Regions from separate parts of the Streptomyces sp. NPDC012510 genome, predicted to be linked through region 1. Evidence: riboswitches for the same ligand, from Rfam matches in the RefSeq annotation. Region 1 holds a riboswitch; each other region holds the start of a gene.
What was found. A riboswitch is a leader RNA that binds a small molecule or an ion and turns the genes downstream of it on or off. The one in region 1 is predicted to bind cobalamin.
Positions count from the first base shown of each region.

Region 1 (5,083 bases):
CCTCGCCTCTGTCACCGCCACGGTCCTGGTGCAGACGATCACCGTGCCCGAGGAAACCCCCGAGTTCCTGGCCCTCGCCGCCGACAGTGACGTGGTCGCCGGGGTCGTCGGCTGGACCGACCTCACCTCTCCCGCCGTCGCCGACGCCCTGGCGAAGCTACGCGAAGGCCCCGGCGGCGAGCATCTCGTGGGCATCCGCCACCAGGTGCAGGGGGAAGCCGACCCGCACTGGCTGACACGCCCGGACGTACTGCGCGGCCTGGCCGCCGTTGCCGACGCGGGGCTCGTCTACGACCTGCTGGTCAAGCCGCACCAGCTCCCGGCCGCCGTGGAGGCCGCGGCCCGGCTCCCCCACCTCACGTTCGTCGTCGACCACCTGGCCAAGCCGCCCATCGCATCCGGCGAGCTGGAGCCGTGGGCGGGGGAGATACGGCGACTGGCGGCTCTGCCGAACACGGTGTGCAAGCTCTCCGGCATGGTCACCGAGGCCGACTGGCACTCCTGGCGCGTCGCGGATCTCGTCCCGTATGCCGACACCGTGCTGGACGCCTTCGGCCCCGACCGGCTGATGTACGGCTCGGACTGGCCGGTCTGCCGGCTCGCCTCCGACTATGCCGGAGTCCTCGGCGCGGCCGAGGCGTTGATGTCCGGACTGAGCGCGGCCGAGCAGCGGGAGGTCTTCGCGGGCACCGCCGTCCGTGTCTACGGCCTGCGGATCTGAGGCAGCCGCAGACCCGCTTCGGTGTCCGCCCCTGCCAGGGCGGCCAACTCGTCCGGGCTGCGGGGGCCGAGCTCCTCCTCGCTCAACAGACCCCGTCCCCGCAGGAGGTGAGTCACCGCGACCCCCCACGGCAGCCGCAGCCCCGCCTGTTGCAGGAGGTCCGTGCGGGCGAGCATGGTGGCCACGGGGCCGGTGCGCGCACCGGACGGGGTGAGCAGTGCCGCGTCGTCGGCCCACCGCAGGGCGAGGTCCACGTCGTGGGTGGCCATCACGACGGTGGTGCCGGACCGGCGCAGCTCGTCCAGGGTGGCGAGGAGCCGTTCCTGGCCGTCGGGGTCGAGCCCGGCGGTCGGCTCGTCGAGGATCAGGACACGCGGTCGCATCGCGACGGCCCCGGCGATGGCGGTCCGCTTGCGCTGGCCGAAGGAGAGCAGATGGGTGGGCCGGTCGGCGAGCGCGGTGATGTCGAGGGCGGCGAGCGCCTCGTCCACCCGGGCCCGCACCCGCTCGTCGGGCAGCCCGAGGTTCAGCGGCCCGAACGACACGTCCTGTGCGACGGACGCCGCGAAGAGCTGGTCGTCGGGGTCCTGCACGACCAGTTGCACGGTCGTACGCAGCCGGGTCAGGCCCTTGCGGTCGTACCTGACCGGCTGCCCCTCCACCGTCAACTCGCCGGTGCGGGGCCGCAGTCCGCCGCTGAGCAGCCGCATCAGCGTGGTCTTACCGCTGCCGTTGCGGCCCAGCAGGGCGAGCGCGCGACCCTCGGGCACTTCGAAGTCGAGGTCGCTGAGCACGGCCGGGCCGTCCTCGTACGCGAAGGACGCGCCCCGCAGGGAGACCAGCACGGGCTCGCTCATGTCAGCGGCCTTTCCAGGACGAAGGTGAGAGCGGCCACGGCCGCGAGGAGCGCGACGCTGGCCGCGGTGAAGCGGGCGGAGACCCGGGCCTCGGGCACCAGAACGTGCAGGGCGCCGTCGTACCCCCGTCCTGCGAGCCCGGTCTGCAGCCGCGCCGCCCGGTCGAAGGCCCGCACGAACGCGGTGGCGCCGAGACCGGCGAGCGAACGCCAGGCGGCGGCCCGTGTGGTGTGCCCGAGACGGGCCGCCTGTGCCTCCCGGATCCGGCGCACGGAGTCCAGCAGCAGGAAGCTCATGCGGTACGTGACCAGGGCGACGTCCACGACCGGCGCGGGCACCCCGGCCTTGACCAGACGGGGCAGCAGGTCGGACATCGGGGTGGTGAAGGCGAACAGGAGGACGCCGAGGGACGCGGCGGAGGTGCGCAGCAGCAGCTCACTGGCGCGGACCGGACCGCCCTCGGCCAGGGTGACGAACCCGTCGGGCCCGCCGACCTGGACGAGCAGGGGCAGCGCCCCCGTGACACAGAACCCCAACGGCACCCGGTAGGCGCGCCACAGTCGGCGGCCGGGTACGCCCGCCGGGCCCAGCAGCACGGCGAGCGCGGTCAGCAGCACCAGGGCGGAGCCGGGCCACGGCGGCAGGGAGATCGCGAGCAACGTGAGGCCGAGCCCCAGCACGGCCTTGTCCACGGGATGGCGGCGGCGCCAGCGGCTGCTGTGCGCCGCCGCGTCGATCGGCAGCACGAGGGGTCAGCCCCGTCCGGCGGTGGATTCTCCGGAGCCATCCGGTGATGTCCCGTCACTCGCCCGGGGTGCGGCGGTCGAGGAGGCGGACGGGGCCCCCGGGGCTTTCGTGTCCGACGGGGCCGCCGGGCTCGCGCCGCCGTCCTCGGCGCTGTTCCACCCCGCCCGTGCGCGTGCCTCGCCCTGCCGTCGCCCCCGGTGCAACCCGAAGTAGTACGCGAGGACGCCCGCGCCCAGCGCGGCCTGGAGGGCGAACAGGGCGGACTCGATCTCGCCGGAGGGCGGCTCGTACAGCGGGGAGAACCACGGCTCGTAGTCCGGCTCGATCTCGGTGATCGCCGTCTCCGCCTCGCCGTCGGCGCCCGCGAAGGGCTCCTCCTTGTGGTCGCCGAGGCCGAGGGCCAGCGGCAGGACGGCGAGCGCGGCCACCACGAGCAGCAGCAGGACGTTGATCCTCGTGTTCCGGTTCATCGGGCCACCGCCTCGGCATCGGTCTCGGTCCGGTTCGGCTTTCCCGCCAGGAGCACACCGAGCCGGGTCAGTTCGCCCTTGCTCGACTGCACCAGCAGACGCATCACCAGCACGGTGAGCAGACCCTCGCTCACCGCGAGCGGGATCTGGGTGACGGCGAAGATGGAGCCGAACTTGCCGAGCGCGCCCGGGAAGCCGCTGCTCGGGTCGGGGAACGCCAGCGCCAGCTGGACGCTGGTGACGCAGTAGGTGACCAGGTCGGCGACGAACGCGCCGAAGAACACCGTGACCATCAGAGGCACGTCGAACCGCCGCAGCAGCCGGTAGAGGCCGTAACCGGCCCAGGGTCCGGCGATCGCCATCGAGAAGACGTTGGCGCCGAGCGTGGTCAGGCCGCCGTGCGCGAGCAGCAGCGCCTGGAAGAGCAGGGTGATGGTGCCGAGCACCGCCATGATCGGCGGCCGGAACAGGATGGCGCCCAGCCCGGTGCCGGTGGGGTGGGAACAACTCCCGGTGACCGACGGCAGCTTCAGCGCGGACAGGACGAACGTGAAGGCCCCCGAGGCGCCGAGCAGCAGTGTGCTCTCGGGATGCTCCCTGACCTCACGGGTGAGTGACCGTACTCCGTGGACGACGAACGGCGCGGACGCTACGCCCCAGGCGATCGCGTGCGCCGGGGGAAGGAAACCCTCGGCTATGTGCATGGCTCAGCAGACCCTCTCCAGCACCTCGTGGATGGTTGACGCGCCTTGGCCGGTCTCCTGGCTCACGGGTACCACCGCCCGTGCTCCGCCTTCCCGGGTCACAAGGACCCAGTGGCTGCCCGCGAGGGCCGGAGCCGGACTTCCCGATCACAGTGGCGAGGGCCGCACCGGCATCACACCGGATTTCCCGTTCACCAAGGCGTGGTGACAGTAGTGCCCGTACAAGGGCGCTGACAAGCGCGGGACGAGGGCGCGAAAGCGGTGGTGAACAGCACACACCCCGCCGCACACCCCCTCAGTCACACCCGGCACACACTGTCGGGGCAACGGGCGGCCTTGCCCGGGTGCGACGACTTCACCGGTGCGACCGGTCTCCCGGTGTGCCCTGGTCACCCTTGGCCGGGGTCCTCGCCCTGCGCTTGAATGCACTCTTCACACCGCCGTCACAAGGGAGTTAGCCGTGCACCGCCCGACTCTGGCACCCAGTACGCGCCGTCTCGGCGTCCTCACCGCCGTCGCGTTCGCGGTCACCGTCGCCATCGCGGCACCGGCCGCGGCCCACGCCGAGGTCGAGGCGGAGGGCGCCCGAGCCCTCGACCAGAACGTCGAACTCACCTTCTCCGCGGAGTCGGAGTCCTCCTCCGCCGGCATCACCAAGCTGGAGGTGATCCTGCCCGAGGGAATCGCCCCGGCCGACATCACCTACGAGAAGGGACCGGACGGCTGGAAGTTCGCCTCCACCGGCCGGGGCTACACCGTCTCGGGGGAGAAGCTCGCCGTGGGGGCGGACGCCGAGTACGTCGTCACGGTACGGCAGTTGCCCGATGCGAAGTCCCTGGTCTTCAAGACGCTGCAGTCCTACAGCGACGGCAGGGTGGACCGCTGGATCGAGCTGGACGACGCCGGCGAGGACGACCACGGTCATGGCCATGGTCACCCCGCGCCCAGCCTGGACCTGAAGGCCGCCGCCCCCGGCGCGAAGCCCGTGAGCCCGGCCCCGAGCCCTTCGGAGGAGCCCTCGACGGCCGCGTCCTCGTCCGAGCCGAGCACGCGGGCCTCCGCACCGTCGGCGGAGTCCGCGGCGGACAGCACCGACGGCGACGACGGACTCCCCCTCGCCGTCCCCCTGGGCATCGGCGCGGCCGTCCTCGCCCTGGGTGCCGGAGTGTGGTGGTTCCGACGCGGCCGCCGGAGCGGCACCACCTGACGGAACCGGCGGGGACTGACGCCCGGCTGCCAGGGGTAGCCCTTACTGCGACTAACATGCAACAGCGTGTTTTCTGCAGTAAGGGTGTGAGGCTCATGACGTCCCGACCGATACGAGGCGCCGCCGTCGCGGCGGCGGTGGCCCTCGGGGTCACCGCGTGCTCGGCGCCGGGCGGTGGCGCGGACGGCGGTGACTCCGCCGAGGCCGTCGTGATCGGGGTGGCGTCCGAGCCGGAGACCCTCAGCCCGCTCCTCGGCTACGGCAAGGACGGCAACTCCAAGATCTTCGACGGTCTCCTCGCCCGGGACGCCGATCTGGAGCTGAGACCCGCGCTGGCGAAAGCGCTGCCGGAGGTCGCCGACGGCGGCCGTACCTAC
Region 1 covers NZ_JBIBEN010000019.1:130,205-135,287, forward strand. Annotated here, with positions in the region: gene ACFY9I_RS30760 (amidohydrolase family protein) at 1-721, shown strand, start outside; gene ACFY9I_RS30765 (ATP-binding cassette domain-containing protein) at 703-1,578, opposite strand; gene cbiQ (cobalt ECF transporter T component CbiQ) at 1,575-2,324, opposite strand; gene ACFY9I_RS30775 (energy-coupling factor ABC transporter substrate-binding protein) at 2,331-2,795, opposite strand; gene ACFY9I_RS30780 (energy-coupling factor ABC transporter permease) at 2,792-3,499, opposite strand; cobalamin riboswitch at 3,529-3,713, opposite strand; gene ACFY9I_RS30785 (DUF1775 domain-containing protein) at 3,960-4,706, shown strand; gene ACFY9I_RS30790 (ABC transporter substrate-binding protein) at 4,802-5,083, shown strand, end outside.

Region 2 (5,083 bases), on a different contig from region 1:
GCCGCCGCGTCCGCGCGATCTGGACCCCCGGTCACACCCCCGGCCATGTCTGCCTCCACCTGGAGGAGGCCCATCCGGCCCAACTCCCGGGCCAGGGGCGTCTGTTCTCCGGGGACCATCTCCTCCCCGAGATCAGTCCGCACATCGGCCTGTACGAGGATCCGGACGACGACACGGTCACCGATCCCCTGGGCGACTACCTCGACTCCCTGGAACGCGTCGGCCGCCTCGCCCCGGCCGAGGTCCTGCCCGCCCACCAGTACGCGTTCACGGACACCGCCGCCCGCGTACGGGAGTTGCTCGCACACCACGAGTCCCGCCTCACCGGCCTGCTCACGCTCCTCGCCGAGCCCCTCACTGCCTGGCAGCTCGCCGAACGCATGGAGTGGAACCGCCCCTGGCCCGACATCCCTTTCTCCTCCCGCAACATCGCCGTCTCCGAGGCGGAGGCCCATCTGCGGCGCCTGGTGAAGCTGGGACGAGCGGAGGCGGTACCGGGGAGCGATCCGGTGACGTACGTGGCGGTGTGAGGACCTTCAGTCAGTCGACGAACTCACGTCGCCGAGTGAGCGGACCAACCGCTCCGCGGCTCCGACGAGTTCGCTCTCCCGTGCGCTCATCGTCGCATCAGCCGCCCGGCGTTTCCTCGCTTCCACGAGGCCCTCGTCCGTCAGTGCGGAGGGGCCGTCGGACTGGTGGGTGAGGAGGGAGGCGAGGATGGCGTGGGCCATGTCCGCACGGGGGTCGGCGGTGTCGACGGCGACCTGGGCGAGGATCATCGCGGAGATACCCCAGTCCAGGCCGGGTGGGCCCTCCTCGCTGTTGCTCCAGTCGATGACCCGGGGGCCGTCGGGCGTGAGGATGACGTTCTCCGGGTGCAGGTCCAGGTGGAGGATGCGGGGCGCAGGGGAGCGGTGTGCCGGACCCGGGGGCGGGAGTGAGGCCGCGCGGTGCGTGCGGGGCGGGAGGGCGTGGAGGTCGCGCAGGAGGCGGGCCAGTACTACGCCGGACCGCGCGGGGTCGAGCCGGCCCGTGGCGATGGCCTCCAGCATGGTGGGGCCGGACAGCCGCTCCAGCACCATCTCCGCACGGGTCGCCGACCGTACGCACGGGACCGGGTAACCATGGCCTCGCACGTACTCCATGACCTCGGCCTCGGCAGCCGCGTCCCCCCAACCGTCCCGGTACCGCCGCAACACCCAGACCCCGGATGCGCCGCCGACACCGTCCGGACCGGCGGGTCGCCCGAACTCGTCGGCGCCCTCCCGGCGGACGGGACCGCCGGACCCACGGGACCCGCCGGACGCACGGGACCCGCCGGACGCACCACGGTCAACGGACCTGGCGGACCTGCCGACTTCGTCACGATCGGCCGACCCTGCGGCCCCGCCAGGATCTCCATGACCGGCCGACCCGGCCGACCCCGCCGACCCCGCCGACCCGGCCGGCCCGGCCGGCACGTCGGCGTCTCTACGACCGCCCAAGTCGCCAGGCCTGTCGGCCTCGTCGCGGACGGTAGGCCCGGCCGGTCTGTCGGATTCGTCACGGGCGAGGGGCCCCTCGGGGCCCTCGGGTAGGGCGGCGACGCCCAGGGTGGCGCGCCCGTCCGTTCCGGACTCGGCTTCGTCGTCGTGGAGTTCGTAGACGTCGGCCGTGCGCCCTGACCCCAGCAGTCTTCCCGTACGCATGGCCCGAACCTATCCCGGCGCGCAGACGGGCCCTCGGGCGTTCGGCTACCGGCAGGTAGAGTGGCCGGGTCGTCATCACACCCGTACGGGGGGAAGCCGGTGCAAATCCGGCGCTGACCCGCAACCGTGAGCCGACCCCGGTGAGGGGGCGGCGAGTCGGACTGCCCCGTGCGCATCGTGACCGGCTCGCGTCACCGGCGGCCCGCCGGTGTACGGCACCGTCGAGGAATACGGAGCCGAGCCGCCCGGCGCTTCGCCGTGCCGCCCGGCTCCCGCTCAGGGAGAGGCAGCCGCCGATCATGCATGTCCGCCGCAGTGCCCCGCTGGTCGCCGTACTGGCCGTCGCAGCCGGGCTGGGCACGGGACCCGGTACGGGTTCCGCGCCGGTCGCCTTCGCTGACGACGCGACCTCCGCCGATGACGCAACCTCCGTCGACGACGCGTCCTCCACCGCGCCCTCCGTCTCGCCGTCGCGGGCGATACCCACCGGCCTGTACGGCTCCAACGACCCCACGTACGACGGTGTCTGGCGGCAGTCCCTCGCCCTGCTCGCGCTGGACACGGTCGGGGAGAAGCCCGGTGCCGGGGCCGTGGACTGGCTCGTCGGCCAGCAGTGTGGGAGCGGGGCGTTCGCGGCGTACCGGGCGGACACGACGGCGGAGTGCGACGCCAAGACGGCCCTCGACACGAACAGCACGGCCGCGGCGGCACAGGCGCTCGCCGCCGTCGGCGGGCGTGATGCCGAGGCCGGGCGGGCGGTGCGGTGGTTGAAGGACAACCAGAACAAGGACGGGGGCTGGGGTTACACCCCCGGCGGGCCCAGCGACGCGAATTCGACGGCCGTCGTGATCGGCGCTCTGACGGCCGTGGGCGACGCACCCGAGAAGCAGGAGAAGAGCGGCAAGTCGCCCTACGACGCGCTCCGTGCCCTCGCCATCCCCTGCGGGGACGGCGACGACGACGGCGACGACGACGGGGAGAAGGACGGTGGCGCCTTCGCCTATCAGCCGGACAAGAAGGGCGGCCTCGCCGCGAACGCCGACGCCACGGCCGCGGCCGTGCTCGGCAGCCTGGGCGAGGGATTCGCACCCGACAGCGGGACCAAGACGGACAACGACAGCGGCGCCGACACGGAGTCCCTCGGGAAGTGCGTCGCGGGTGACGCCCCGAAGGACCTCGCCCACAACGGTGCCGTCCATCTCTCCCGCGCCATGACCTCCGACGGATACCTGAAGTCCGCGCTCGCGGGCGCCGAGGATCAGCCCGACCACGGCAACACGGCCGACGCGGTCGTCGCACTCGCCGCCGCCGGGGACACGAACGCGGTCGGGAAGCCGCTCGCCTGGCTGGAGAAGAACTACGGCGTTTGGGCGGCCAAGTCCGGCCCCGCCGCCTACGCCCAGCTCATCTTCGCCACGCACGCCTCCGGCGAGAACCCCCGCGACTTCGGCGGCGCCGACCTGGTCGCCCACCTGAAGGACACCGGCCCCGCACGCGACGTGGACGACTACTCCTCCGTACCGAACGAGGACACGGCCGCCGGAGAGGACAGCGGCGACGGCCTCGACACGGGCGTCTGGTGGGGGATCGGGCTCGGGCTCGTCGCCGTGGCCGTTCTCGTCGGGTTCGAGCTGGTGAGGGCCGTCAGGAAGCGGCGGCAGACATGATCTTCCACCGGAAGCCCTCTCGACCGAGGACCGTGTCGCTCCTGCTGGGCGGCACGCTGCTCGTCCTCGCCTGCGTGCTCGGGAGCGGGGCGCGGGCGGAGGCCGCCGCCTACCGCTACTGGTCGTTCTGGGAGCGGAACGGTTCGGCGTGGGCGTACGCCACCCAAGGGCCCTCCACCGCGCGGCCCTCCGACGGGGACGTACAGGGGTTCCGGTTCGCTGTCAGCCGGGACTCGGCCGATGCGGCGAAGCCGCGTGGGGCAGCCGACTTCGACGTCGTCTGCGGGGGCACGGCCGCGCGGGACGGGGAGAAGCGGGTCGCGCTGGTCATCGACTTCGGCACGGCGGCGGACGCGCCGGCCGGGGAGACACCGCCGGCCCCGCGTACGGCCTGCGCGCGGGTGCCGAACGACGCGACGACGGCCGAGGCGTTGGCGTCCGTCGCGAAGCCGCTGCGGTACGACACGAACGCGCTGCTCTGCGCCATCGCGGACTATCCGGGGAAGGGGTGCGGGGAGGCGGTCGACGCGGACCGGACCGCCGGTGCCGAGCCGACCTCGAACGCGTCGAGCGCGCCGCCCGGGTCCGCCTCGGGCGACGAAGGGGGCCCGTCCGTCGGGTTGTTCGTCGGCGCGGGAGTGGTCGCCGTGCTCGGCGCGGCAGCGGTGTGGCGGGCCCGGCGCCGCGACCATGCCTAGGCACGGACGGTCGACGCCTGGGGACGGGCGGTCGACCACGCCTGAGGACGGGCGGCCGACCACGCCTGAGGACGGGCGGTCCGCGCTGTCCAGGCGCGGGCGGCCGACCACGCCCGGTCGCGGGCGGTCGAACACCCCCGGGTACGGACCTTCGTGCCACCCCCTGGCCTGGTGGCTCTGGGCCCTCGGGTTGGCGACGGCCGCGTCCCGTACCACCAACCCCCTCCTCCTCGCCCTGCTCATCGCGGTGGCCGGATATGTCGTGGCCACCCATCGGACCGACGCCCCCTGGGCCCGGTCCTACACCGCGTTCGTGAAGCTCGGCCTGGCCGTGCTCATCGTCCGGCTGGCCTTCGCCGTCGTGCTGGGCTCGCCCGTCCCCGGAACGCACACGCTGTTCACGCTGCCCGAGGTGCCGCTCCCGGCCTGGGCGCAGGGAGTACGGCTCGGGGGCCGGGTGACGGCGGAGGGTTTTCTGTTCGCGCTGTACGACGGACTGCGGCTGGCGACCCTGCTGATCTGCGTCGGCGCGGCGAACGCGCTGGCCAACCCGGCCCGCCTCCTGAAGTCCCTCCCCGGCGCCCTGTACGAGGCGGGCGTGGCGGTGGTGGTGGCGATGACGTTCGCACCGCATCTGGTCGCGGACGTACAGCGGTTGCGGGCCGCGCGACGGCTGCGCGGACGGCCGGACCGGGGCATCCGGGGGTTGTTGCACGTCGGACTTCCGGTGCTGGAGGGCGCGTTGGAGCGGTCGGTCGCGCTGGCCGCCTCGATGGACGCGCGCGGATACGGCCGTACCGCCGAGGTCCCGGCCCCCGTCCGCCGTACGACCGCCGCGCTCACCCTCGGCGGCCTGCTCGGCGTCTGCGCCGGAACGTACGGCGTACTGACCGCCGAGGGCGGCTCCTACGGCCTCCCCGTACTGTCAACCGGGCTCGCCGCCGCACTGGCGGGTCTGCGGCTGGGCGGCCGGCGCTCGCCGCGCACCCGCTACCGGCCGGACGTGTGGGGCGTACGGGCGTGGCTGGTG
Region 2 covers NZ_JBIBEN010000008.1:326,707-331,789, reverse strand. Annotated here, with positions in the region: gene ACFY9I_RS18030 (MBL fold metallo-hydrolase) at 1-530, shown strand, start outside; gene ACFY9I_RS18025 (phosphotransferase) at 537-1,688, opposite strand; cobalamin riboswitch at 1,738-1,872, shown strand; gene ACFY9I_RS18020 (prenyltransferase/squalene oxidase repeat-containing protein) at 1,988-3,355, shown strand; gene ACFY9I_RS18015 (SCO2322 family protein) at 3,352-4,053, shown strand; gene ACFY9I_RS18010 (CbiQ family ECF transporter T component) at 4,046-5,083, shown strand, end outside.
Region 2: linked by a shared signal. The riboswitch ahead of ACFY9I_RS18020 (prenyltransferase/squalene oxidase repeat-containing protein) and the one ahead of ACFY9I_RS30780 (energy-coupling factor ABC transporter permease) in region 1 are both predicted to bind cobalamin.

Region 3 (5,083 bases), on a different contig from region 1:
TCCCCTGCTGATCAGCCATGCCGCGATCCTGCCAGGCGGTCCGTGGGCACGGGCCCCGGGCACGGGCACCGCGAAGCAGGCGCCGGACCTCCGGAAGAGGCCATACGTCCCCGCATCACCCCGAGTTGGCGAGCGACCGGCGATCGATCGGACCGGGCTGCGGGGATCTTCCAGTAGCCTCCGGATGCTTTCTCGCCGCCTCGCCCGTACTGCGGCCGGTACGACGGCGCGCGGACCGACGGACGCTGCCGCGGAGCCTGCCGGGTGACCGAAATCTCTCCAACGGCTCCGTGAGCCGACTGAGGGAGTTCACCAGGGGCTGGGGCCCAGCCGCGGAGCCCAGTATTCCGCTTCAGTTCGAGAACGCGCCCCGCTTCCGACGGCCCGACTCAGCCGTCGGGGGACAAGCGGAACGGCGGCACCCCTATTGCTACACCCACAGGTCCGCCTCAGTTCATCTCCCGTTCACCCAGGTTGCCTACGGTCCATATGCCACTGACGTCCGAAAGAAGCCCGGGTAAATGGAAAACTTCTCGCTGATCCTCGCGATAGTGGTGATCACCGCGCTCGCGTTCGATTTTACGAACGGTTTCCACGACACCGCCAACGCGATGGCCACCACCATCTCGACCGGCGCCATGAAGCCCAAGGTCGCGGTTGCCATGTCCGCCGTGCTCAACCTTGTCGGCGCGTTCCTGTCCATAGAGGTCGCCAACACCATCTCCAAGGGACTCGTCGACGAGTCCGGGATACAGCCAGAGGTCATATTCGCGGCGCTCGTGGGCGCCATCCTCTGGAACCTGCTGACCTGGCTCGTCGGGCTGCCGTCCAGCTCCTCGCACGCCCTGATGGGCGGCCTCATCGGCGCCACGATCGCCTCGGTCGGCGTGGGCGCGGTCCACGGCGACGTGCTCGTCACCAAGGTGCTGATCCCGGCCGTCGCGGCCCCGCTGGTCGCCGGTGTCGCGGCGATGTTCGCCACCCGGCTCACCTACAAGCTCGGGCGGCACACCAACGAGAAGGCCTCCGGCAAGGGCTACCGCGCCGGTCAGATCGCCTCCGCGGGCCTGGTCTCACTGGCCCACGGCACGAACGACGCCCAGAAGACCATGGGCATCATCACCCTGGCCCTGGTCGCCGGCGGTGCCCTCGCGCCCGACTCCGACCCGCCGGTCTGGGTCATCGTCTCCGCCGGTCTGGCCATCGCGCTCGGCACCTACCTGGGCGGCTGGCGCATCATCCGCACGATGGGCAAGGGCCTGACCGACCTCCAGCCGCAGCAGGGCTTCGCCGCCCAGACCAGCGCGGCCACGGTCATCCTGGCCTCCTCGCACCTCGGCTTCTCCCTCTCCACCACGCACTCGGTCTCCGGTGCCGTGATGGGCGCGGGCCTCGGCCGCAAGGGCGGTGTGGTCCGCTGGTCCACCGCCACCCGCATGTTCGTCGCCTGGGGTCTGACCCTGCCGGCCGCGGCGCTGGTCGCCGCGCTCGCCGAGTGGGTGACGGCCCTCGGTACCTGGGGCACGGCCGCCGTCGCAGTCTTCCTCGTCGCCTCCAGCGCCGCGATCTGGCTGATCTCGCGCCGTGAGGTGGTCGACCACACCAATGTGAACGACCACGCCGAGGAGCCCCCGGGTGTGGTGACCACGGCCATCGCCGCGGTGACCCCGCCGCCGGTCGGCCCCGTGACCGAGCAGCCGGCGGCTACCGTCCCGGCCCCCGTGGCCGCGACCGCCGTCGAGACCACGGCCGCGGCGAACTCGTCCACGCCCACGCCCGCCGTCTGAGCTCCGCGACCTCCTGAGGAAGATCACCACCATGCACATCGACTGGGCAGCTCTCGGCTCCGTCTTCGGAGTCAGCCTCGTGGTCACCGTGGCCCTCGTCGGCCTCTTCACCCTGGGCATCGTCGGCCTCTCCAAGCGGGAGGAGGCGTCAACCCGGGGTGACTCGGTGGCGGCGGCGACCACAGGGGCGTACGTCTGCTTCGCGCTGTGCGCGGGGGCAGTGGCGTACGGCATTTCCCTCATCATGACCTGACATCGAGAACCCACGGCCCTCCGGGGCCGACATGGGCGGCTTCGCAACGACCCCCGTAGACGTCTTGTGGCGCCTACGGGGGTCTCGTTCGTGTGGGACAGCCGGACGGGGCGTTCCGCCCGGCGGCGCGTCCCCCTCGGCTCGGCGCTGATCGGCGCCGTGGGCGCGGCCTCCTCAGGCTGAGCGGCACCGAGAACGGTCACCACCAGCCAGACCTGAGCACGCGCCTCACCGCTCGCCACGAGAAGAGCGGCCAGGGCAGACGCCGGGCTGCCGCGGGAGCGCCGAGGCGGTCTCCCTCGCCCGGTCTTCGATGTGCGACCTCCCGTCCCGAGCGGATCTTCACGATCCACCCGCTCCCGGGTCCACAAGTACGGCCGGAAGACCCCACCGCACCGGGTAGCGGAAGACGAGCAGTGCGTCACTGATCCCGTTCGCGTCACGGGCCAGGGCACGCCTGCCCTCGGCGGCCACTTCCACCGGGCCGGCCCCGTCGCCGGAGTGGCTCCTCCTGATCCACACCGTCGTCTGACGACAAGTCAGCGGTGTGGGGCTCAGCACACCGCTGCTGTGCAGGTCAACAGCAAGTTGACTGCTCTCGAAGGGGCGTGGTGGACTGCCGGGGCCATCTACGACGGCAGGAGAGGAAGCCGGTGCGAGTCCGGCGCGGTCCCGCCACTGTCACCGGGGAAGAACCTTCCCGGGAGCCAGGAACTCTCGCCGTCGGTCTCGTCGAACCAGGGCGTGGACACCCTGAGTGAGGACATATCGCCATGCGCGGCCGCCCGTCGAGTCTTGCCCTCCGGTCCCTGCCCGACCCTGTGATCGGCTGAGCCGATGCGTGCCGATCGCGTTTTCGCGTACGGCGCCACCGCCGGCCTCCTCGGTGACCTGCTGCTCGGTGATCCTCGCCGGGGGCATCCGGTCGCCTTGTTCGGGCGGGCGGCCGGGGCCGTGGAGCGGGTGCTGTGGCGGGACCACCGGGGGTGGGGCGCACTGCACACCGCCGTGTGCGCGGGTGGTGCCGTGGCGCTCGGGGCCGTGGCCTCGTCCGTCGTACGGCCCTCGCGTGCGGCCTCTGTCGCGTTGACCGCCGCCGCCACCTGGGCCGTCGTCGGGGGGACTTCACTCGGGCGCGAGGCTCGGGCCGTGGGGCGGTTCCTGGAGGCCGGGGACATCGAGGGGGCACGGGCCCGGCTGCCTCATCTGTGTGGGCGTGATCCCCAGGCACTCGACAGGGACGGGATCGCACGGGCCGTGGTCGAGTCCGTCGCCGAGAACACGTCGGACGCGGTGGTGGGAGCGCTCGTGTGGGGGGCCGTGGGCGGAGTGCCCGGGCTGGTGGGGTTCCGGGCCGTCAACACGCTGGACGCCATGGTGGGACACAGGTCGCGGCGGTATCGCCGCTACGGGTGGGCCTCGGCGCGGCTGGACGACGTGGCGGGGTGGCCGGGGGCTCGGCTGACGGCGGTGCTGGCGGCTGCCGCCGGCCGGAACGCTCGGGGGGCCGTGCGGGCCTGGCGGGCCGATGCGGGGAAGCATCCCAGTCCCAACGCGGGAGTGGTGGAGGCGTCGTTCGCGGGGGCGCTCGGAGTGCGGTTGGGGGGCACGTTGTCCTATGCGGGGCGGGTGGAGCATCGGCCTGTGCTGAACGGGGAGGGGCGAGCGGTGGTGGTCGCGGACATCGAGCGGGCTGTGCGGTTGTCCCGGCGGGTGAGCTGGCTGGCGTTGGGGGTCGGTGCGGGGGCGTCCGTGTTGCGGGCCAGGGTCGGAGGGCGCCCGGCGCCGGGGGCCGTGCCGGCTCTCCCCCACTCGCGCGTCCAGCGGTCGGAGCGGCATTCGTGAGCGGTGGGGAAGGAAGCCTCGTGAGCGGTGGGGGAGGAAGCCTCGTGCGTGGTGGTCGGGCCCTGGGCGGTGGGTTGCTCGTCGCCGGGACCACCTCCGACGCCGGGAAGAGTGTCGTGACCGCCGGGATCTGCCGGTGGTTGGTGCGGCAGGGTGTGAAGGTCGCGCCGTTCAAGGCGCAGAACATGTCGCTGAACTCGTTCGTGACGAGTGAGGGCGCCGAGATCGGGCGGGCCCAGGCCATGCAGGCCCAGGCCTGTCGGGTCGAGCCGAGCGCGCTCATGAACCCGGTGCTGCTCAAACCCGGTGGGGAGCGCAGCAGTCAGGTGGTGCTGCTGGGGAAGCCCGTGGGGGAGATGAGCGCGCGGGGGTATCACGGAGGGCGGCAGCAGAAGCTTCTCGGGACCGTGCTCGACTGCCTCGCGGAGTTGCGGGGCACGTATGACGCGGTGATCTGTGAGGGGGCCGGCAGTCCTGCCGAGATCAATCTTCGGCGGACCGACATCGTCAACATGGGAATCGCCCGCAACGCCCAGCTTCCCGTGCTCGTCGTCGGGGACATCGACCGAGGGGGCGTCTTCGCGTCGTTCTTCGGGACGGTCGCGCTGCTCTCCGCCGAGGATCAGGCACAGGTCGCCGGATTCCTCGTCAACAAGTTCCGTGGGGACGTCTCCCTGCTGGAGCCGGGGCTCGACATGCTGCACGGGCTCACCAGGCGCCACACGTACGGGGTGCTGCCCTTCCGGCACGGGCTCGGGATCGACGAGGAGGACGGACTGCGGGTGTCCCTGCGGGGGACGGTCCGGGAGTCGAACGCCGCGCCGCCCGTCGGGGAGGACGTGCTGCGGGTCGCCGTGTGCGCGGTTCCGCTGATGTCCAACTTCACGGATGTGGACGCGCTCGCCGCCGAGCCGGGTGTCGTCGTGCGGTTCGTGGACCGGGCCGAGGAGTTGGCCGACGCCGACCTCGTCGTCATACCCGGGACCCGGGGCACGGTCCGGGCGCTGGAGTGGCTGCGGGAGCGGGGCCTCGCCGACGCCCTCCTGCGCAGGGCCGCCGAGGGGCGGCCGATCCTCGGCGTCTGCGGTGGGTTCCAGGCCCTCGGCGAGCACATCGAGGACGAGGTCGAGAGCCGGCGCGGGCATGTCGAGGGGCTCGGAATCCTGCCCGTCCGCGTGCGGTTCGCGCGGGAGAAGAC
Region 3 covers NZ_JBIBEN010000014.1:60,239-65,321, forward strand. Annotated here, with positions in the region: gene ACFY9I_RS25340 (class II aldolase/adducin family protein) at 1-19, opposite strand, end outside; gene ACFY9I_RS25345 (inorganic phosphate transporter) at 522-1,787, shown strand; gene ACFY9I_RS25350 (hypothetical protein) at 1,819-2,040, shown strand; cobalamin riboswitch at 2,635-2,778, shown strand; gene ACFY9I_RS25355 (cobalamin biosynthesis protein) at 2,878-3,885, shown strand; gene ACFY9I_RS25360 (cobyric acid synthase) at 3,948-5,083, shown strand, end outside.
Region 3: linked by a shared signal. The riboswitch ahead of ACFY9I_RS25355 (cobalamin biosynthesis protein) and the one ahead of ACFY9I_RS30780 (energy-coupling factor ABC transporter permease) in region 1 are both predicted to bind cobalamin.